Regions from separate parts of the Uliginosibacterium sangjuense genome, predicted to be linked through region 2. Evidence: predicted binding sites of a transcription regulator. Region 2 holds the regulator's gene; each other region holds the start of a gene.
What was found. Region 2 encodes FNR, which switches genes on or off when oxygen is low (the NO sensors DNR and NnrR bind a similar motif). Its sites were predicted from a motif close to TTGANCTAGNTCAA; they were not measured.

Region 1 (7,269 bases), 2.0 Mb from region 2:
TGCCCTCGCGCGACAACTTGACCGCGTTGAGGCCCACGATGGCGCGCAGCTCGTCGGTGAGCGCCAGGCGCGAGGCGGCGTAGAGGCGGGTCAGGGACTGCTTGCCGCCGTCGTTCGGGGTGCGCGGGCCCCAGTCCGGTTCCGGGTAGACGTTGCCGCCATAGGGGAAGGCCGGCAGCGGCAGCAGCATGTAGGACGAGCTGAAGTTGTAGACGTCGGTCTCGGTCTCCTCGACCGAATGGCTCAGCCCGGTGATCAGCTCGTGCTTGCGGCCGAACAGGTTGAACGAGCCGCTGAGGTTGGCGTCGAGGAGGTCGCTCTCGGTGGTGGTGAAGCTGCCATAAGGCCAGCCGACCAGGCCGGTGTTGTCGTCATTGAGGCCGCCCGTCAGCGAGTAGGCGTAGAGCAGGCGGGTCTGTTCCTCGGCATGACGCTTGTTGTAGGTGAACTTGGCTTCCCAGTTGTCATTCAGGTAGTGGGTGTACTCGGCGAAGGCGGTGGTGGCCTTGGTGTCCCAGTAGGTCCAGTCCTGCGAGGTGGAGGACGAGGTGTCGAACTCGGCCTGGCCGCCGCTCAGGTAGTTGAGGGTCAGCGAGCCCCACATCGGCGACTTCTGCTGGTTGTCCTGGTGGGTGAGGCCCAGGGTCAGCACACCGCTGTTGCCGATCTGGCTGTCGATCACGCCGTAGAGCGAGGTGTTGCGGTCCTTGAGGTCGCGGATCCACGAGTCGGTGTCCTGGTGCACCACCACGAAACGACCGGCCACCGAGCCGTCTTCGGTGAACACCTTGTTGTAGTCGAGCGCGGCGCGCTTCATGTCGTGCGCGCCCAGCTTCAGTTCGACCGTGCCTTCATCCTTGTTGGTCGGGCGCTTGCGCACGTAGTTGATGGTGCCGGAGGAGTTGCCCACCCCGGTCAGCAAACCGTTGGCGCCACGGATCACCTCGATCTTCTCGAACAGGAAGGTGTCCTGCTGGCCGACCACGGTGCCCCAGCTATTGGTCATGCCCAGGCCGTCGACCTGGGTGAGCTGGATCTCGAAGCCGCGCGAGTTGAAGGTGGCGCGATTGGTCTCGTACTGCTCGACGTTGATGCCGGTGACCATCTGCAGCGCCTTGTTGCTGCCCGTCACGCCGTAGTCGCGCAGCTCCTCGGCCTGCAGCGTGGTGATGCTCTGCGGCGTTTCCTTGATCGCCATCGGCAGGCCGGTCGCGCCCTTGGAGACGCGGTTGTCGCGCAGGCCGGTCACTACCACCGCAGGCAGCATCTGCTCCTCGGTCGCGGCGCGTGGCGCAGCCTTCTTCACCAGCACCGCGCTGCCCTCCAGGCTGGCTTCCAGCTCGCTGCCGGCGAGCAGGCGGTCGAGCGCCTGGCGCGCGGTGAGCTGGCCGCTCACGGCCGGTGCCGTCTTGCCGGCCACCAACTCGGCCGGGAAGCTCAGTTGCAGATTGGCCTGGCGCGCCAGTTCGTTGAGTGCGGGGCCGAGACCCTGGGCCGGGATGTTGATCGACACGGCGGCCGGCGTGGCCGTCTGGGCATGGGCCGGGGCGACCTGGCCGGCGGCCAGGGCGACACTGAGGGCGGCCGCCAGGGCCAGGGGAGTAGGGGTGAAACGCTTCTTATGCTGCGCGGTGCGCATGGGTGAAACTCCTGCATCGGTGGGTTGACTGCCGGGCTCCGGCGCCACGCCGCAAGCCCTCCTGCCGATGAAGACGGATCAGCCCCGCTGAATCCTCATATCGCAAATGAGAATTTTTACTATTTAGTTTTCGGCCTCCCGCGCGACCACCTCGGTCAGGCCGTCGTGCCGCACCAGACGTACCGGCAGCATGTGCGGCAGGGCCTGGGCGAACTGCCGGTGTTGCTGCAGGGAATAGCTGCCGCCCACCGGCATCGCAGCCACCGCCGGGTCGCGCACCACCAGGCCGGTCGGGCCGTAGCGCTCGAACTCGGCGATCGCGTCCGCCAACGGTGTTTGGTCGAAGCTCACCCGGCCGCTGCGCCAGGGCGCCACGGCAGCCGGCGACAGCGTGGCAATGGCGCCCAGTCCGCCGCGTCCGTCGGCCGCCACGCGCTGGCCGGCCACGAGCTCCACGGTCGCCTGCCCCGGCTGGGCCGGCGCTACGCGCACCCGGCCTTCTTCCACCTCCACCACGGTCTGCCCGGCACCCTGCCCGCGCGCGCTGTGGCGCACCGAGAAGCGGGTGCCCACCACGGTGATGCGCAGCCCGCCGGCCCACACATGGAAGGGGCGGCTCGCGTCCGGGTGCACCACGAACATTGCCTGGCCTTCGCTCAGGCGCACTTCGCGGCGGTCGCGGTAGAGGCTCACCTCGGCCCGGCTGGCAGTGTCGAGCTGCAGGGTGCTGCCCTGCTGCGGCGCATCCGGCAGGACGACGTTCAACTGCTGGCCGCGCGCGCTCGCGTAGGCCTGGGCGAAGACCGGCTGCTGTTGCCAGTGCTGCCAGCCCAGCCAGACCGTGCCACACAGCACGCACACCGTGGCGGCCAGGGCAGCCTGCGGCAGCCAGTTCAGTTGCAGCCCTTGCCACCAGCGTACGAGTGAGCGGGGCGCCTGGCGCACGCTCTCGGCCGGGCGCGGCGGCGCGGCCAGGCCGGCTTTCAGCGAGGCGATCTGGTCGTCCGGCACCTGCTGCAGTTCGTCCAGGTCGCGTGCCATGTCCTCCAGCGCCTCGCCATGCCGGGGATCGGCGCGCAGCCAGTCCGCCAGTTCCGCCTCGCCAACCGCGTCCAGACCATTGCGCCGGCGCAGCGCCCAGGTGGCCGCGGCGAGGTCCAGCGGGTCCTGGGTCTGGGCGAAGGCCTCGAAGTCGCGGGCTTCGTCGTCGATGTCCGGGGCAGAGGCGGATGGGCGCAGGTTCATGAGGGGATGGCAGGCGTGCTCTTGTGGGGTAGACGCACGAGGGCGCAGGCATCCTCACCTGTCGTCCGGCAGTCCTTGGGAGAGCGGATCATGGCGGGGCGTCGGTGGGCCCGTCAGCGGCCAGACTGCGCCGGCACTGCTTGCAGGCCAGCATGCCGCGTACCACGTGTTTCTCCACCATGCTGACCGAGATGCCCATGCGCTGCGCGACCTGGGCCTGGCTCAACTCGTCGAAGACGTGCAGCACGAAGGCCTCGCGGCAGCGCGGTGGCAGCGCCTCGATGGCGGCCACGTAGGCTCGGATGACCTGCTGTGCGGCCAGTGCTTCCTCCGGTTGCAGATGACTGGGCGCCGGGGGGTGTTGTGCTTCCGGCACCGCATCCAGGGCCTCGTGCTGGCGCACTGCGTCGCGCCGGTACTGGTCGACGACGAGGTTGCGCGCGGTGCGGTAGAGCAGGGCGCGCAGGTCGAGGATCGCCTGCCCGCTGCCCTGTGCGCTGAGCACGCGCAGGAAGCTCTCCTGGGTGAGGTCGGCCGCCAGCTCGCGGTCATTGACCTGGCGGCTCAGGAAGCTCAGCAACTCGCGGTGATAACGCTCCAGCACGGGACATCCATTCGGCAGACGGAAAGAGGGGGGAGCCCTACAACTTTAGCAATAAGAATGGTTCGCATTTAAACATACGAAGGCCTGCTTGTGTCGCCGGGGCGCTTGGGCGGCGGGCCGCACGCATCAGATGCGGTGCGCGGCGGCGCTCAGGCGGCCCCTTGCGCTTGATCTGACGCAGGCTCCGCTTTGGTGCGGCCATGTCATTTGCGTAACTTGATTCGAATCAAGGCCGGCGAAGGGGTCTGGAAAGTCCAATCCCATGACGAGCACAGGGTTGGTGCATGGATAGGCTGGCTGTCCTTTATTGGGGCGGGCCTGGCGTCTAAGCTTGACCAACATGGTGCACAAAAAGGAGGGGGCATGAAGGTCACCAGTCTGCTGGTCCGCATCAAGCCGGAGGAGCGTGAGATCGTCAGCCGAACGCTGGCGGCGATTCCTGGCGTCGAGTTGCATGGCGCGACCGAGGACGGCGGCCGCCTGATCCTCACGATCGAAGACGGCGAGGGCTATGCCGTCAGCGATTCCATCCTGGCCGTGTCCACCGCCCCCAAGGTGCTGGGCGTCACCCTGGCCTACGAATACACCGACGAAGAGACGACCGCGCCCGAACTGGCCGCGGCCTTCAGTCGTTCACGCCGCGAGGAGAGCAGAGCATGAGCATGTCACGACGCGACTTCATCAAGAGCCAGGCCGTAGCGGCCGCCGTCGCCACCGCCAGTGGCGCGCCGGTCGTGGCGCTCGCCGCCGACAAGCCAGCCGGCGCAGCGGCGGGCAATCCGAACGAGGTGCGCTGGGACAAGGCGCCCTGCCGCTTCTGCGGCACCGGCTGCTCGGTGCTGGTCGGGGTGCAGAACGGCCGCGTGGTGGCCACCCAGGGCGACCCGGATGCGCCGGTCAATCGCGGGCTCAACTGCATCAAGGGCTACTTCCTGTCGAAGATCATGTACGGCGCTGACCGCCTCACGCAGCCGCTGCTGCGCATGAAGAACGGCCAGTACGACAAGAACGGCGAGTTCGCGCCGATCTCCTGGGACAAGGCCTTCGACATCATGGCCGAGAAGTGGAAGGCGGCGCTCAAGGAGAGCGGCCCCAACTCACTGGCCATGTTCGGTTCGGGTCAATGGACCATCTGGGAAGGCTATGCCGCGGCCAAGCTGTACAAGGCCGGCTTTCGCACCAACAACCTCGACCCCAACGCACGTCACTGCATGGCTTCGGCCGTGGCCGGCTTCATGCGCACTTTCGGCATCGACGAGCCGATGGGCTGCTACGACGACATCGAGGCGACCGATGCCTTCGTGCTGTGGGGCTCCAACATGGCCGAGATGCACCCGGTGCTGTGGAGCCGCGTGACCGACCGCCGCCTGTCGCACCCGGGATGCCAGGTGCATGTGTTGTCGACCTTCGAGCATCGCAGCTTCGACCTTGCCGACAACGGCATGGTGTTCGTGCCGAACACCGACCTGGCGATCCTGAACTACATCTGCAATCACATCATCCAGAGTGGCAAGGTCAACAAGGACTTCGTCGCCAAGCATGTGAACTTCAAGAAGGGCGAGACCGACATCGGCTTCGGCCTGCGCCCCACGCATGACCTGGAGAAGAACGCCAGCAACAACGGCTATCCGGGCGCCGACGGCAAGCCCAAGGGCGACACCGGCAAGTCCACGCCGATGAGCTTCGAGGAGTTCGCCAAGTACGTCTCCGAGTACACGCTGGAAAAAACCGCCAAGCTCTCTGGCGTCCCTGCCGAGCGCCTGAAGAAGATGGCCGAGCTGTATGCCGACCCGAAGAAGAAGGTCGTCTCCTTCTGGACCATGGGTTTCAACCAGCACACGCGCGGCACCTGGGTGAACAACATGATCTACAACGTTCACCTCTTGACCGGCAAGATCAGCGAACCTGGCAACAGCCCCTTCTCGCTGACCGGTCAGCCCAGCGCCTGTGGCACCGCGCGCGAAGTGGGCACCTTCGCCCACCGCCTGCCGGCCGACATGGTCGTGACCAATCCCGAACATCGCAAGCACACCGAGGAAATCTGGCAACTGCCCGAGGGCACGCTGCCGGCCAACATCGGTCTGCACGCGGTGGCGCAGAGCCGCGCGCTGAAGGATGGCAAGGTCAAGTGCTACTGGACCAGCACCACCAACAACATGCAGGCCGGGCCCAACGTGAACGGCGAGATTTACCCGGGCTGGCGCAACCCGGCCGCCTTCGTGGTGGTGTCGGATGTCTACCCCACGGTGTCGGCGCTGGCCGCCGACCTGATCCTGCCTTCCGCGATGTGGACCGAGAAGGAAGGGGCCTTCGGCAATGCCGAGCGGCGCACCCAGTTCTGGCGCCAGCAGGTCAAGGCACCGGGCGATGCGCGTTCGGACCTGTGGCAGTACGTCGAGTTCTCCAAGCGTTTCAAGATGGAAGAAGTGTGGCCGGCCGAACTGCTGGCCAAGAAGCCGGAGTACAAGGGCAAGACGCTGTACGACGTGCTGTACGCCAACAAGGTGGTCAACAAGTACCCGCTGGCCGATGTTGCCAAGGTCAATGCGCACGCCATCGACGGCTACATGAACGACGAGTCGAAGGCCTTTGGCTTCTACCTGCAGAAGGGGCTGTTCGAGGAGTACGCGATCTTCGGCCGCGGCCACGGCCACGACCTGGCGGCCTTCGAGGTCTATCACAAGGCGCGCGGACTGCGCTGGCCGGTGGTGGATGGCAAGGAGACGCTGTGGCGCTTCCGCGAAGGCTACGACCCCTACGTCAAGAAGGGCGAAGGGGTGAAGTTCTATGGGCACAAGGACGGCAAGGCGGTCATCTTCGCGCTGCCCTACCAGGACCCGCCCGAGATGCCGGACAAGGAGTACGACCTGTGGCTGTGCACCGGTCGCGTGCTGGAGCACTGGCATACCGGCAGCATGACGCGGCGCGTGGCCGAGTTGCACAAGTCGGTGCCGGAGGCGGTGGTATTCATGCATCCGGACGACGCCAAGAAGCGCCACCTGCAGCGCGGCATGCTGATCAAGGTCGCCTCGCGGCGCGGCGAGATCACCGCGCGCGTCGAAACGCGCGGCCGCAACAAGCCGCCGGTGGGCCTGATCTTCGTGCCCTTCTTCGACGAGGGGCGCCTGGTCAACAAGCTCACGCTGGACGCGACCTGTCCGATCTCCAAGGAGACCGACTTCAAGAAGTGCGCGGTCAAGGTTCTGAAGGCGTGACAGGAGAAGGGGGAAGGGTGGTGCCGCAGCCTGGTGCCTGAGTGCCTGCCCCCGCAGAGCTCGCCATGAGCGAACGCGCACCCAGTCCGTCCAGACGCAACTTCCTCGCCAACAGTGCGGCCGCCCTCGGTGGCGCCTGCGCGGTGGCGGGGGGCGTCGGGCTTTACGCCGAGTCGGCCAAGGCGCGGCCGGCGCAGGCCATCCGCCCGCCCGGTGCGCTGGCGGAAGACGCCTTCCTCGGCGCCTGCGTGCGCTGCGGCCTGTGCGTGCGCGACTGTCCCTGGGACACCCTCAAGCTGGGCGTGCTGGGCAGCGGCGTGGTGGCCGGCACGCCTTACTTCGAGGCGCGTGAAGTGCCCTGCGAGATGTGCGAGGACATTCCGTGCGTGAAGGCCTGCCCCACCGGCGCGCTGGACCATGGGCTGACCGACATCACCGAATCGCGCATGGGGCTCGCGGTGCTGATCGACCAGGAGCACTGCCTCAACTTCCTCGGACTGCGCTGCGATGTGTGCTATCGCGTGTGTCCGGTCATCGACAAGGCCATCACGCTGGAATTCTTCCGC
Region 2 (7,269 bases):
ATGCCAAGCAGATGCAGGCGCTGGAACTGATCCCCAAGATCGCGGCCGAGTTCAAGGACATCTTCGGGCGCGAGTCCGGTGGCCTGATCCGTCCGTACCGCATCGAGGACGCCGACACCATCGTGGTCGCACTCGGCTCGGTGCTGGGCACGATCAAGGACACGGTCGACGAGATGCGTGCCGATGGCATCAAGATCGGTGTGCTGGGCATCAGCAGCTTCCGCCCCTTCCCGATCAACGCGATCCGCCGTGCGCTGGGTCATGCCCACCGCATCGTGGTGCTGGAGAAGAGCCTGGCCGTGGGCATCGGTGGCATCGTCGCCACCGACGTGCGCCTCGCGCTGGATGGCCTGGATACCAAGGTCTACACCGTGGTTGCCGGCCTTGGTGGTCGTCCGATCACGCGCAGCTCGCTGCACCGCGTGTTCCGCCAAGCCATGCACGACCAGCTCGAGTCGCTGCACTTCCTGGATCTGGACTGGAACATCGTCAACAAGGAGCTGGACCGCGAGCGTTCCTCGCGCCGTTCCGGTCCCATCGCCGAGAACATCCTGCGCGACGTGGGTATCGCCACTGGCCCGACCGGCCAGCGCGTCGCCTGAGGAGAACACACATGGCACTGCAATCCATCAAGTTCTATCAGACCGGCACCTTCACCGTCGGCAACCGCCTGCTGCCGCCCGAGCAACGCTCGGTGCAGGCCGACATGCACCGCACCAACTCGCTGAATTCCGGCCACCGCGCCTGTCAGGGCTGTGGCGAGGCGCTCGGTGCGCGCTACGCGATCGACGCGGTCATGCGTGCGACCAACAACCAGATGGTGGCCGTCAACGCCACCGGTTGCCTCGAAGTGTTCTCCACGCCCTATCCGGAAACCTCCTGGCAGATTCCCTGGATCCACTCGCTGTTCGGCAACGCGGCAGCGGTCGCGACCGGCGTCGCCGCAGCCTACAAGGTGCGTGCCCGCAAGGAAGGCAAGGCCCAGGCCGAAGTGCGCGTGATCGCCCAGGGCGGTGACGGCGGCACCACCGACATCGGCTTCGGTCCGCTGTCCGGCATGTTCGAGCGGAATGATGATGTGCTGTACATCTGCTACGACAACCAGGCCTATATGAACACCGGCGTGCAGCGTTCCTCGGCCACGCCGCCCTCGGCCCGCACCGCGACCACCATGCCGGTGGGCGAGCATCCGGGCAACGAGTGGGGTCAGGGCAAGAACGTGCCGCTGATCGCCATGGCGCACGGCATCCCTTATGTGGCGACTGCCACCGTGGCCGACCTGCGCGACCTCGAGTACAAGGTCCAGAAGGCGATGAGCATGCGCGGCGCGCGCTACATCCACATCTTCGTGCCCTGTCCGCTGGGCTGGGGAGCCGCGTCGCACGACACCATCCGACTGGCGCGTCTGGCCAAGGAAACCGGCTTGTTCCCGGTGTTCGAGGCCGAGTACGGCGAAGTCAGCGGCGTGTCGAAGATCCGCCAGAAGCTGCCGGTGGAGGAATACCTCAAGCCGCAAAAGCGCTTCGCCCACCTGTTCGGCAAGAACCCCGCGCTGGACGTGATCGCCCGCTTCCAGGCCGTGGCTGATCGCAACATCGCCAAGTTCGGCCTGACCGATGAACCCTATGCCAAGCACTACGGCTACTTCGGCGCTGAGCCGGTGTGAGGGAGGAACAACGATGAACAAACCCTTTGCGATCACGCTGGACGTAGGCAGTTCGCTGGTCAACAAGACGGGCACCTGGCGTACCCATCGCCCGCTCTACCTGCAGCGCATGCCCCCCTGCAACAACGCCTGCCCGGCTGGTGAAAACACCCAGGGCTGGCTCTACCACGCCGAAAGCGGCGACTACGAGCAGGCCTGGAAGACCCTGGTGCAGGACAATCCGCTGCCGGCCGTCATGGGCCGCGTGTGCTATCACCCCTGCGAGGGTGCCTGCAATCGCGGCAAGCTCGACGCGGCCGTGGGCATCAACTCGGTCGAACGCTTCCTCGGTGACGAGGCCATCAAGCTGGGCTGGAAGTTCGATGCGCCGGCACAGGAATCCGGCAAGCGGGTGATGGTCGTCGGTGCCGGCCCCTCTGGCTTGTCCGCCGCCTACCACCTGCGCCGCCTGGGCCACCAGGTCGTCATCTTCGAGGCAGGCCCCTTGGCGGGCGGCATGATGCGCTTCGGCATCCCGAAGTACCGCCTGCCGCGCGAAGTGCTGGACGCCGAGGTGCAGCGCATTCTCGACATGGGCGTCGAGCTGCGCTTGAACACCAAGGTCGACAACCTGCTCGACGCGATGAAGGAAGGCAAGTTCGATGCCGCCTTCCTGGCCGTTGGCGCGCACATTGCCAAGCGCACCGCGATTCCGGCGGCGGAATCCGCCAAGATCCTCGATGCCGTTGCGGTTCTACGCAGCATGGAAGGTGAAGAGAAGCCGATGCTGGGCCGGCGCGTGGTCGTGTATGGCGGCGGCAACACCGCCATCGACGTGGCGCGCACCGCCAAGCGCCTGGGGGCGGAGGAGGCGATCATCGTGTATCGCCGCACGCGCGACAAGATGCCGGCGCACGACTTCGAGGTCGAGGAGGCTTTGCAGGAAGGCGTCATGATGCGCTGGCTGTCGACCATCAAGCAGGTCGGTGATGGCGGCGCGATCACGGTCGAGAAGATGGTGCTGGACGAGCAGGGCAAGCCCGTGCCGACAGGCGAGTTCGATACGCTGGAAGCCGATTCCGTGGTGCTGGCCCTGGGCCAGGATGTGGATCTGGGTCTGCTCGACGGCGTGCCGAACCTCAGCTTCAAGGACGGCGTGGTCGAAGTCGCCCCTAACATGATGACAGGCTACGCCGGCGTTTTCGCCGGGGGCGACATGGTGCCCTCCGAGCGCACGGTTACGGTTGGCGTCGGCCACGGCAAGCATGCGGCACGGCATATCGACGCCTGGCTGCGTGGGACCGAGTACGTGAAGCCGCCGAAGAATGAGCTGGCCACCTTCGACAAGCTCAATCCCTGGTACTACACGGACGCGCCGAAGACCGTGCGCCCGATGCTCGACATCATCCGCCGCCAGAGCACTTTCGACGAGGTGCAGGGGGGGCTGGACGAGAGCAATGCGCTGTTCGAGGCGCGCCGCTGCCTGTCTTGCGGCAACTGCTTCGAGTGCGACAACTGCTACGGCGTCTGTCCCGACAATGCAGTCATCAAGCTGGGCCCGGGCGAGAAGTTCGAGTTCAACTATGAGTACTGCAAGGGCTGCGGTGTCTGTGCGGCCGAGTGTCCCTGTGGGGCCATCAAGATGGAGGCTGAAGCGATCTAAGCGGATCGGCACCCAAGAAAAAGGCCCGCGCAGGCGGGCCTTTTTCTTCCTGGCTGGCGGGGCTCAGCAGGTCGTGTGGTTCAGCAGGGCACGCAAGCCATCGTTGTCTAGGATGCGGATGTACTTTTGCTGCACGCCAATGAGGCCTTCGTCGTGGAACTTGGAGAACGCGCGGCTGACTGTCTCCAGCTTCAGGCCCAAGTAAGAGCCGATTTCCTCGCGTGTCATGCGCAGATGGAACTCAGAGGCCGAGTATCCGCGCTGCTTCATGCGCTGCGACAGGTTCAGCAGGAAGGCCGCGATACGTTCTTCCGCGCGCATCGAGCCGAGCAGGATCATCAGGCTCTGGTCGCGCACGATCTCGCGGCTCATGAATTTGTGGAACTGGTGCTGCAGTGAGCGGATCTCGCGCGACAGCACTTCCAACTGGTCGTAAGGCATCACGCAGACTTCGCAGTCCTCCAGCGCGGTGGCATTGCACACATGTGTGTCGGTGCTGATGCCGTCCATGCCCAAGATCTCGCCTGCCATGTGGAAGCCGGTCACCTGCTCCAGGCCCTCCTCGGTCAGGATGTCGGTCTTGAAGAAGCCGACGCGGATCGCATAGATCGCCTCGAAGGGATCGCCCGCACGGTAGAGCTGCTGGCCGCGCTTGATCTTGCGGCGGGCCACCAGGGCGTCCAGTTTGTGCAGGTCCTGGTCTTCCAGGCCGACTGCCAGGCACAGCTCGCGCAGATTGCACTGTGCGCAGGCGACCCGCAGGTTGTTCGGGGTGAGGGGTGTGCTGACTTTTTGATCCACTTCGGGCCTTTTCTGCAGGTTGATCGCTATCAAGCAAAATAACGGCTCGATCTGCGATTGTCACAGTCCCCAGAGAAAATTCAGAGAGAACATGAGACAGTCCATCGTCTTCGACCCGGAACTGATCCGAAAGTTTGACATTCCGGGACCGCGCTATACGTCCTACCCGACGGCAGACCGCTTCACGGATGCCTTCGATGCTACCGCTTTCGAGCAGCGTCTGGCCGCCCGCGCAAGCGGGGGGATCGAAAGACCGCTCTCATTATATTTCCACATCCCGTTTTGCAACACAGTTTGCTACTACTGTGCCTGCAACAAAATCGTGACAAAGGATCGCACGCTGTCGGGAAGGTACATCGATTACCTTGTGCGCGAGATGGATATGCAGTTGCAGCATCTGTCCGGTCCGCGTCAGGTGGTGCAGATGCATTGGGGTGGTGGAACGCCCACTTTCCTCAACGAAGCCGAGATGCGGCGCCTGGTCGGTGCGATCCGTGAACGCTTCCAACTCAAGCCGGGTGGCGAGTTCTCGATCGAGGTTGATCCACGCAAGGTCGGCGAAGATCAGGTCAGATTGCTGGCTGAACTGGGCTTCAATCGCATGAGCGTCGGCGTCCAGGATTTCGACCCGGTGGTGCAGAAGGCAGTCAATCGCCTGCAGTCTGAAGACGAAACACGCGGCGTGATCGAAGGCGCGCGTGCCCATGGCTTCCGCTCGATCAGCCTGGATCTGATCTATGGACTGCCGTTCCAGACCGTGGCGCGCTTCGAGCAGACGCTGGATCGGGTGCTGGCCCTGCGGCCGGATCGCCTGGCCCTGTACAGCTACGCCCATCTGCCGACCCGCTTCATGCCGCAGCGCCGTATCGCGGCCGAAGACCTGCCCACGCCGGATGACAAGCTGGCGATTTTCGCCCGTGCGCTGGAGCGCCTGTCGGCCGAGGGCTACGTCTACATCGGGATGGACCATTTTGCCCGTCCCGATGACGAACTGGCCGAGGCGCAGCGCCGCGGCTGGCTGCATCGCAACTTCCAGGGCTATTCCACCCATGCTGAATGCGACATGCTGGCCTTTGGCGTGTCGGCGATCGGTCGTGTCGGCGGCGCCTATGTGCAGAACGAGAAGGACACCGAACCGTACTACGCGGCCATTGACCGCGGCGACCTGCCGGTCATGCGTGGCTGGGTCCTCAGTGCCGAAGACTTGATGCGACACGCCATCATCCAGTCGCTGATGTGCCATTTCGAGCTGTCGATGGAGGCCATCGAACAGGGCTTCAACATCAATTTCCGCCACGAGTTCGCGGCTGAGTTGGAAGAATTGCGCGCTTTGGAGCGAGCTGGCCTGGTGACTTTTGAAGATGACTTCATCACCGTCACCGACGCCGGGCGTCTGTTGGTGCGGGCAGTCGCCATGGTGTTCGATCATCACTTGCGGGCTGATCGGGCGCAGCGCCGTTACTCCAGGGTGATCTGAGTCGGCACAGCCTGCCTGCTACCATGACGCTCCTTTGTCTGCGTCATGCGTGTTATGCCTGAGACCGGTTATTTCGCCGTATTCCTGATCGGTTTGCTGGGGGGCGTGCACTGCGTGGGCATGTGTGGCGGCATCGTCAGCGCGCTGAGCGGGCCGCAACCCGGCCGGGGGGGCGCAGGGCTGGCGGTGCATCTGGCCTACAACCTCGGGCGCATCACGACTTATCTGGTGACGGGCGGCGTCGTCGGCGCACTGGGGTCGGCCAGCCTTCTGTTCAACGACTGGCTGCCGGTGCAGATCTCGCTCTACGTGCTGGCCAATGCGATGCTGGTGGCTTTAGGCCTGTACCTGTGCGGCATCACCCGCTTGCTGCAACCCCTGGAGCGGCTTGGTCACGCGGTGTGGCGGCGGATTCAGCCGCTGGGCAAAGGGCTGTTGCCCGTCCGACGCTGGCCTGCGGCCTATCCGGTGGGACTGTTGTGGGGGCTGATTCCGTGTGGGCTGACCTATAGCGTACTGAGCGCTGCTCTGGTGAGCGGTTCAGCCGCCCATGGTGCGGCTCTGATGCTCGCCTTCGGCCTGGGCACCTTGCCCAATCTCTTGCTGGCAGGCATGGCGCTGGTCCGCCTGCGCGCTATGACGCGACATCCCGCCTTGCGTATCGGGAGCGGTCTGCTGGTGGCGGCTTTCGGGGTGTATGGTCTGCTGCATGCCTCGGAGTTGGGCGGGCGCTTGTGGCAGGGCCTGATCTGTGAGCCTGGCCAGGGCTGGCTGGGCATTTGGTGAATCGGGCGTCGTTGACGCCCGGATGTCGGAGGACGAGATGCAGGAGATCGAAATCAAGGTTGCTGGCATGACCTGTGGCGGCTGTGTCCGTGCGGTGACCCGCATCCTGAGCGACCTGGACGGTGTGGTGGAGGCATCGGTCTCACTGGAGCAGGGGACGGCCAAGGTGAGCTACGATGCGGCCCGCCTCCAGCCTGAGCAAATGAAGGCTGCGTTGGTGGCAGGCGGTTTTGCAGGCGAACTGCCGTCTACGTGAATCCCGCATAAGGGCTTTCCCGCTTGCAAGGCGGGCGTAAGCCTCGGCTCCGTATAATGTGCGCTGCACAACAACATACGATAGAGCGCTTCCATGGCCTTCAAGAGCGTCACTCCCGGCACGGACGTCCCCAATGACGTCAATGTGATCGTCGAAATTCCGTCCCATGCCGACCCCATCAAGTACGAGATCGACAAGGACACCGGCACGGTATTCGTCGACCGCTTCATGGGCACCTCGATGTCCTACCCCTGCAACTACGGCTATGTGCCGATGACGATCTCGGGCGACGGTGATCCGGTGGACGTGCTGGTGGTCGCGCCTTTTGCGCTCATCCCAGGCGTGGTGATCCGTTGCCGCCCGGTTGGCGTTCTGCGCATGCAGGACGAGGCGGGCGAGGATTCCAAGGTGCTGGCGGTGCCGATCGGCAAGATTTCTCCTTTATACGAGAAGGTCGAGACCTTTGAGGACCTGCCTTCGCTTCTGCTGCGTCAGATCGAGCACTTTTTCAGCCACTACAAGGACCTGGAAGTGGGCAAATGGGTCAAGGTGCTGGGCTGGGAGGGGCCTGACGCAGCCAAGCAGGAGATCTGGGCGGGCGTGCGCGCCTACCGCGAGACAGCCCAGGAATCGACCGACTG
Region 3 (7,269 bases), 730 kb from region 2:
TGCCCAGCAGGTGTTCGGCGGCGGTGCATTCCGGCATGCCGGTCAGCTCAGGCTTCTGGCTGAGGCAGCGCAGGCGTTCGTTGAGCGGCGGGTCCACCTCGTCGACCTGGCGCTTGCGCTGCATTTCCTCCATGTAGCAACGGCGCTGCGCCATGCTCTGGTCGGCCGCACGCAAGGCGGTGATGAGGCTCTGGAAGGGCATGCGCTCGGGCGCCGGTTGGTCGTCGGCGTGGCGCATGAACTCGGGCCAGAAGAAGGCATTGAGCCAGTTGCTCATGACCCGGCTGCGCACGATGGCCTGGGCGGCGCGTTCCGGGCCCACGCAACGCGCCGCGGCGATATCGGCGCGGATCGTCATATCGCCCGCCAGCGGCAGCGTGTAGGCGTGCATGTAATTGGCGTAGCGGGCGAGCAGGCGATTGCGCAATGAGTCCATGGCGCCCGGCAAGGCCTCCATGTAGCGCGGCCACAAGCTGCGGCAGCGCTGCACCCAGGCGTAGCGCCAGTCTTCGCGCGAACCGTAGCGTGCGTACTCGTGCGCAATGCCGGCTGCTGCCTGCTTGGGCGACAGGGCCATCAGCCAGGGCAGGCCCAGCACCAGCACATGGCGCGAGGGGCCGAACCAGCCCCAGCGCGGAAAGTGTTCGAGGCGCACGGTGAAGTCTTCCACCAGCAGCACTTCGTCGATGCGTGGCGCATTCAGCTTGAGGCGCAGCTTGTTGAGCAGTTCCCACAGTTTGGGCGCGGCATTCTGGGGCGCGGGAAAACCTTCGGGCGCCGGCAGTTCGATCTGCAGCAGATGCAGTCCCAGCAGCGGCAGGAGCAGGCCGGTGACCACCGCCACGGTGGCTAGCAGGCGATCTTCCAGGATCATCAGGCCAGCCAGCACCAAAGCTGCGCATATGGCCACGAAGGCCAGCATCGCCAGCACGGGCAGGAGGGAAACCAGGAGCGCATTGCGCCGGTAGCGGCGAGGCGAGTCCATGGCATCCAGGCGCAGGCGGCCGATGAGTTTGCGATGGTGGGCGGCGGTGTGCATGGGCGATCCGGATCAGTCGTTTGTCAGGCGAACGCGAGCAATGGGCGTGCCTGCGCGCTTGTCTGAATGATCCGGCGCGGGGCGTCCGGCTTCAACGCCGCCTGTCCCGCCGCGCGCGCCCTTGGGTGACTGAGGTGCGGCGAATTTGGCGAATTAGACGAATTCGGCGGGTGCGCAGCCTGGGAGCCGCGCCCGGCAGGGCGGACAGGCCTGCCGGGCGATCGTGAGTTGTCAGGCCAATCTCAGGCCGGATGGCTTATCAGCCAGGCCGGGACCTCAATGCTGTCGAGCAGGTTCTTGAGCGTGAGCCCCAGTTCGGTGTCGCCTTCGATGCGCAGCTTGCGCTGGAAGAACAGGGTGTCCGGGTCTTCCTCGCGGCGCAGGATGCGCAGGTAGTCGCAGGCGCGCGCCGAGAAACGCACGTCGGCTGGCGTGGTGGCCGATTCGCGCGCGCGGTGGAAGCGCCCCTCGCGGTAGCTGACGCAGGCCGTCGCGCCGAGGTCGCTGACATGGATGGCGACGGTGCGTCCGTCGAGGAAGGCGAGGTCGCCGGCCAGCTTGCCGCTGCGCCGCGCCGCCTCCAGCGCCAGCATCAGTGCGTCGCTCCAGGGGCGTTGCGGCAGGCGTGGCCCGAGGCGGGCGAACAGGGCGGGAAAACTGAACTCAGGCGTGTGCATGTGCGTCTCCTGCGGTTTCTAGAATGCCGGGCTGGCCCAGCCAGTAACCATCGCAGGTGCCGCTGGGCGCCAGCGCCGCGTGCGCGCTGGCCGCGACGGCCTGGCCGTCCAGCGCGGCGCGGAAGTTGCGCAGCACGGTTTCCGTGTAATTGGCTTGTGGGCTGATGCGCAGGGCCTGCACCTTCAGCGCGCGCAGGGCGCCCAGGTGCGGCAACAGGTTGTGGGTGGCGGCCGACTGTGTCTGGATGCCATTGACGTTGAGGAAGGCCTGCCCATCGCGGGCGTCCAGGCGCATGCCATCCGGGTGCTCCATGCAGCGGAACTGGCAGTCGTCCTTCTTGAGGCGAAAGTGGCGCGCGGTGAAGCAGCGCGAGGAGAAGGCCAGCGGCAGGCGGCCCCAGGCGAAGACCTCCGTCTCCATCTTTACATCCGCTGCATCGCAGCGCTCTATGCTCCCCTCGCCCGCCTTGTGGGAGAGGGGCTGGGGGAGGGGGGAGTCCTCGCCCGCCTCGCGGGACAGGGGGTGAGGGAGAGGGCAAATCTCGGACAGACCGGCCAGCACCGTACCCAGGCGCTCGCCTGACATCTCCACCGGCGGAATCCAGCGCACCGCGCCCAGCGAGGCGTACAGCCCCAGTGTCGTCGCGTTGTAGGTGTTCAGGTGTGGGCCAGCGACCCAGCGCTGGCCGCGCAGCAGGTGCACCGCGCCGAGGTCGTTTGCTTCGACCAGGAACTCGCCGTTGCCGGTCACCCGGCGCAGCGTCTTCAGCTCGCTCTCGCTCTCCAGCAGGGCCTGGCAGGACAGCACCACCTCCTTGCCGGTGTCGGCGAGGCGGCGCGCGATGCCCAGCCAGTCGTCCAGGCGCAGTTGCTGGCGGCGGCTGCACACGACCTCGCCGAGATAGACGGTATCGACCGGCCAGGCGGCGACCGATTCATAGAAGGCCAGCGCTTGTTCGCGTGGCCAGAAGTAGAGCAGGGGGCCGAGGCTGAGTTTCATGCTTATTTCCAGGGACGCAGGTAGGCGCCGAGCGTGACGTGCTGTCCTTCCGACACCTTGCCCAGGGCCTGCATCCAGGCCGGTTTGGCGGCGAACCGCAGAGGGTCGGCGCAGGCCGCGTCGATGGCAGCGCGCAGCGCGCGGGTGACCTCGGCCACGTAGGCGGGGCTGCGCTGGCGGCCCTCGACCTTGATGGCAGCCACGCCGATCTCCAGTAGCTGCGGCAGGGCCTCGATCACGTTGAGGCTGGTTGGCTCCTCCAGCGCGTAATAGGTCTCGCCATTGACGCCGAAGCGCCCCTTGCACAGCACCGGGTAGCCGGCTGGCTCGTCCTTCGCGTACTCGTCGATCAGGATGCCGGACAGACGCGCCTCGGTACCACGCGGTGTCTCGCTCCAGCGCACCGCCTTGGCCGGCGAGCACACGCCGGCGGTGTTGGGCGACTCGCCGGTGGCATAGCTGGACAGCAGGCAACGCCCCTCCACCATGACGCACAGGCTGCCGAAACCGAACACCTCGATCTCGACCTCGGTATGCGCGATGACGTGGCGCACCTGGTCGATGGTGAGCACGCGCGGCAGCACGGCGCGTTCGATGCCCCACAGCTCGCGAGCCAGATTCACCGCTTCGTAGTTGGTGCAGGAGCCCTGTACCGACAGGTGGCGGCGCATCTGCGGGTGGGTGCGGCTGGCGTAGTCGAGCAGGCCGGGGTCGGCCATGATGACCGCGTCGACCCCAAGATCGGCCGCGCTGTCCACGGCGCGCCGCCACTGGGCTTCTTCACCGGCCTGGGCATAGGTGTTGATGGCCATCAGCACCTGGCGGCCCTTGGCCTGGGCGTAGCGGATGCCTTCGCGGGCGGCCGCGAGGTCGAAGTTGAGGCCGGCGAAATTGCGCGCGTTGGTGGCGTCCTTGAGGCCCATGTACACCGCGTCGGCACCGTGGTCCACGGCCGTCTTCAGCGCAGGCAGGCTGCCTGCCGGGCAAACCAGTTGTGGCTTCTTCATTGGGGCGGATGGGCGGCCGTCGGGGGTCGCATCGGAAGGGTGATCACCGGCTCCGAAGCTTAGGCGCTGGGGAAAACCCCGGCCTTGCCCTGAATCAAGTTGGTCCGGCGCCTGCCGTAAACGGAAAAACACCGCGCCAAGACGGCACAAGAAACGCAGCCGACGGCGCCCAAGGGGGCCGGCGGCAACAGGAAGTCATTGATGACAGGCAGAAAACCGGGTCGCGGAAGCGCCCGGCAAGTGCCATTAGGTTAACATGCAGGACTCGGCGAAAACGCTCCCGGCGGGCTTCGCCAGTTCCAGTGCTTACTCGTGAGGTAGAAACACAATGGCCAAGGGCGACATCATCCAGCTCAAGTTTCAAGATTTCACAGACTCCGACACCGGAGCGCGCGTGACCCGCCTGACGCCCACCGACGTCACCTGTCACCGCAATTATTTCTACCAGAAGTGCTTCACCAACGACGGCAAGAAGCTGTTGTTCGGAGGCCTCTTCGATGGCGGCAGCTGGAATGCCTACCTGCTCGACCTGGAGACCCAGCAGGCGCGTCAGCTCACTGACGGCAAGGGCAAGGTCGACAACACCTTTGGCAACTTCCTGTCGCCGGACGACAAGTACCTCTACTACGTGAAGGGCGGGCGCGAGCTGCGTCGCGTGGCGCTCGACTCGCTGGAAGAAGAGATCCTCTACACGGTGCCGCAGGGCTACAAGGGCTACGGTACCTGGGTGGCCAACTCGGCCTGCACCAAGCTGGTCGGCATCGAAGTGGTCGAAGGCGATCTGCTGCCGCTCAAGACCTGGGAAGAGTTCGCCGTCCAGTTCCACAAGAAGCCGCGCTGCCGCCTGGTGAAGATCGACATCGCGACCGGCACCAGCACGGTGATCTACGAGCAGGCCAAGTGGATGGGCCACCCGCTGTATCGCCCCTTCGACGACAACACCGTGGCCTACTGCCACGAAGGCCCGCACGACCTGGTCGACGCGCGCATGTGGTTCGTCAATGAAGACGGGACCAATGTGCGTTGCGTGAAGGAGCACGAGAAGGGTGAGAGCTGCACACACGAGTTCTTCACGCCGGACGGCTCGAAGATGATCTACGTGTCCTACAAGGAAGGCAGCGTCGAGCGCTGGATATGCTCTGCTGACCCGATCACGCTGAAGAACGAGGCGCTGCTGACCATGCCGGCCTGTTCGCACCTGTACTCCAACTACAACGGCACGCTGCTGGTCGGTGACGGTTGCGATACGCCGCCGGACGTGTCGAACACGGCGGCGCACCAGCACGAGAACGACCCCTTCCTGTACCTCTTTGACCTCAAGGACAAGAGCACCAAGAAGATCGCCAAGCACAGCAGCTCGTGGAAGGTGTACAAGGAGGATCGCCAGGTCACCCACCCGCACCCTTCCTTCACGCCGGATGACAAGCGCGTGCTGTTCACCTCCGACTTCGAAGGCGAACCGGCGTTGTACCTGGCCGATCTGCCGAAGTAAGACGGTCAGGTCGCAAGCGAAACGGGCTCCGCGAGGAGCCCGTTTTCATTTCCGCCGGTCCGTTTTCCGTGCCGCTGGTTTGGGTGATTTGGGGGCCTTGGCGCGCAAGGCAGCCGCCAGTGCGCTGCGTGCCCAGGGCTGCATCAGGGCGGGGGAGTCCATGGCTTCGTCTGGCGCGCGCCAGAAGCCAAGGGTGACGGTCTTGCCCTTGGCCTGGTAGACGAAGGCTTCGCTGCCGGCGGTAATGAATTCGGGGCGGTTCTGCTCGTCGGCCTTGAGGTACAGGATGTCGTCGGCGATGACCGCCACGAACACTTCATCCACATACACGCCGCCGCCGCCGAACATGCGCTTGAGGCGCACCGTGCCCAGCGGGGCGAGGAGTTCCGCGACGTATTCGCCGAACTCCGCGCTGAAGCTCATGCACGACCGCCGCGCAGGAAGGGGAACTGGGGCGTCGGCGGGCGGCGGTCGATGATGTCGGCCAGTGCGCGGGCCGAGCCGCAGGAGAGCGTCCAGCCCAGGGTGCCGTGGCCGGTGTTGTAGTACAGGTTGTGCAGGCGGCTGCGGCCGATCAACGGCACGTTGCTGGGGGTGGCGGGGCGCAGACCGGCCCAGGGCTCGGCCTGGTGCAGGTCGCAGGCTCCGGGGAAGGCGTCGGCCAGCCAGCGCACCAGCGCATCGCAGCGCTCCGGGTCGAGACTCTGGTCATAACCATTGAGCTCGGCGGTGCCCGCCACGCGCAGGCGGTCGCCCAGGCGTGAGCAGACGATGCGATGCGACTCGTCGGTGATGCTGGCGGTCGGCGCACGCCGCGGGTCGAGGACCGGCGCGGTGATCGAGTAGCCCTTGACCGGGTAGATCGGCAGGCGCTCGCCCAGTTCTTGCACCAGGCCGCGCGACCACACGCCGGCGGTCAGCACGAAGATATCGCCGCCCAATGCGCCGCGCCGGCCATGGTTGTCGAGCAGATGCACGGCCGAGATGCGGCCCGCGTGGGTCTCGAAGGACTCGACCTCGCTGTTGAAGATGAATTCCACGCCCGCCTCGGCCGCCAGGCGGGCCAGTTCGGTGGTGAAGCGATGGGCGTCGCCGCTCTCATCGTCATGCCCCTGCATGCCGCCCACCAGGCGGTCGGCGAGTGAGGTCAGGGCGGGCTCGGCGTCCACGCATTGGGCTGCGCTGAGCAGGCTGGCGGGGATGCCCAGACGGTTGAGGATGCGGTGCTGGGCGCGCCCGTGCTTGAGTTCGCGCGGGCTGAAATAGAGATGGATCACGCCACGCGACTGCTGGTCGTAGCGCAGGCCCGTCTCGTGCCGCAGGGCGCGCAGCGACTCTGCGCTGTAGGCGGCCAGGCGGGCGATCGCCAGGGTGTTGCGACGGCTCCGTCCGGGCAGGCATTCGCGCAGGAAGGACAGGCCCCAGCGCCAGCGTTCGGCTTCGGCCGGCAGGCGGAACAGCAGGGGGGCGTCTTTGCGCCCGAGCCAGCGCAGCACCTGGGCAGGCGCGCCGGGGTTGGCCCAGGGCTCGGGGTGGGAGATGGAAATCTGGCCGCCATTGGCGAAACTGGCTTCAAGGGCGGGGGCCTCGCGGCGCTCGATGACGCGCACTTGGTGGCCGGCCTGGCGCAGGTACCACGCGGTGGTGACACCGAGCAGTCCGGCTCCGACGATGACTATCTGCATGGGTTGTGCTGCTTGCTTGGGTTGTGCGGCCCGCGGGCGGGGCGCCGGGATGAACGCGTGCCTCTTCAAGACCTGGGGGCGTCGCGTAGGTTCCCACCGAGGGGGCGATCTTAACCCCTCGAACCGCTTACGGGTTTGTCCGTACCTTGGTCGGGGCGATTTTGCTGCACTGCAATCCGGGGGATAATCTTCCTCAAAGCAACATGACAGACAGGATTCCCCATGAGCCGCATCACCCTCACGCAGTTCCTCATCGAACAACAACGCCAGCACCAGCAGATTCCGGCCAATCTGCGCTTGCTCATCGAGGTGGTCGCGCGCGCGGTCAAGACGATCAGCGTGCACGTCGGCAAGGGCGCGGTGGCCGGC

Region 1: a site for FNR is predicted at 3,705-3,718, ahead of NMB43_RS17695 (chaperone NapD). Genes of this name have one in related genera too.
Region 3: a site for FNR is predicted at 3,808-3,821, ahead of ubiU (ubiquinone anaerobic biosynthesis protein UbiU). Genes of this name have one in related genera too.

Annotation. Positions count from the first base shown of each region.
Region 1 is NZ_CP101132.1:3,841,578-3,848,846, reverse strand. Features, by position in the region: gene NMB43_RS17710 (TonB-dependent siderophore receptor) at 1-1,639, opposite strand, end outside; gene NMB43_RS17705 (FecR family protein) at 1,763-2,884, opposite strand; gene NMB43_RS17700 (RNA polymerase sigma factor) at 2,973-3,488, opposite strand; gene NMB43_RS17695 (chaperone NapD) at 3,852-4,148, shown strand; gene napA (nitrate reductase catalytic subunit NapA) at 4,145-6,703, shown strand; gene NMB43_RS17685 (ferredoxin-type protein NapG) at 6,769-7,269, shown strand, end outside.
Region 2 is NZ_CP101132.1:1,340,151-1,347,419, forward strand. Features, by position in the region: gene NMB43_RS06135 (transketolase C-terminal domain-containing protein) at 1-602, shown strand, start outside; gene NMB43_RS06140 (thiamine pyrophosphate-dependent enzyme) at 614-1,666, shown strand; gene NMB43_RS06145 (NAD(P)-binding protein) at 1,680-3,308, shown strand; gene fnr (fumarate/nitrate reduction transcriptional regulator Fnr) at 3,372-4,109, opposite strand; gene hemN (oxygen-independent coproporphyrinogen III oxidase) at 4,201-5,586, shown strand; gene NMB43_RS06160 (sulfite exporter TauE/SafE family protein) at 5,641-6,372, shown strand; gene NMB43_RS06165 (heavy-metal-associated domain-containing protein) at 6,410-6,628, shown strand; gene ppa (inorganic diphosphatase) at 6,722-7,269, shown strand, end outside.
Region 3 is NZ_CP101132.1:609,217-616,485, forward strand. Features, by position in the region: gene NMB43_RS02735 (M48 family metalloprotease) at 1-1,039, opposite strand, end outside; gene ubiT (ubiquinone anaerobic biosynthesis accessory factor UbiT) at 1,282-1,716, opposite strand; gene NMB43_RS02745 (U32 family peptidase) at 1,703-2,716, opposite strand; gene ubiU (ubiquinone anaerobic biosynthesis protein UbiU) at 2,719-3,723, opposite strand; gene NMB43_RS02755 (oligogalacturonate lyase family protein) at 4,052-5,215, shown strand; gene NMB43_RS02760 (TfoX/Sxy family protein) at 5,261-5,638, opposite strand; gene NMB43_RS02765 (D-amino acid dehydrogenase) at 5,635-6,900, opposite strand; gene NMB43_RS02770 (class 1 fructose-bisphosphatase) at 7,123-7,269, shown strand, end outside.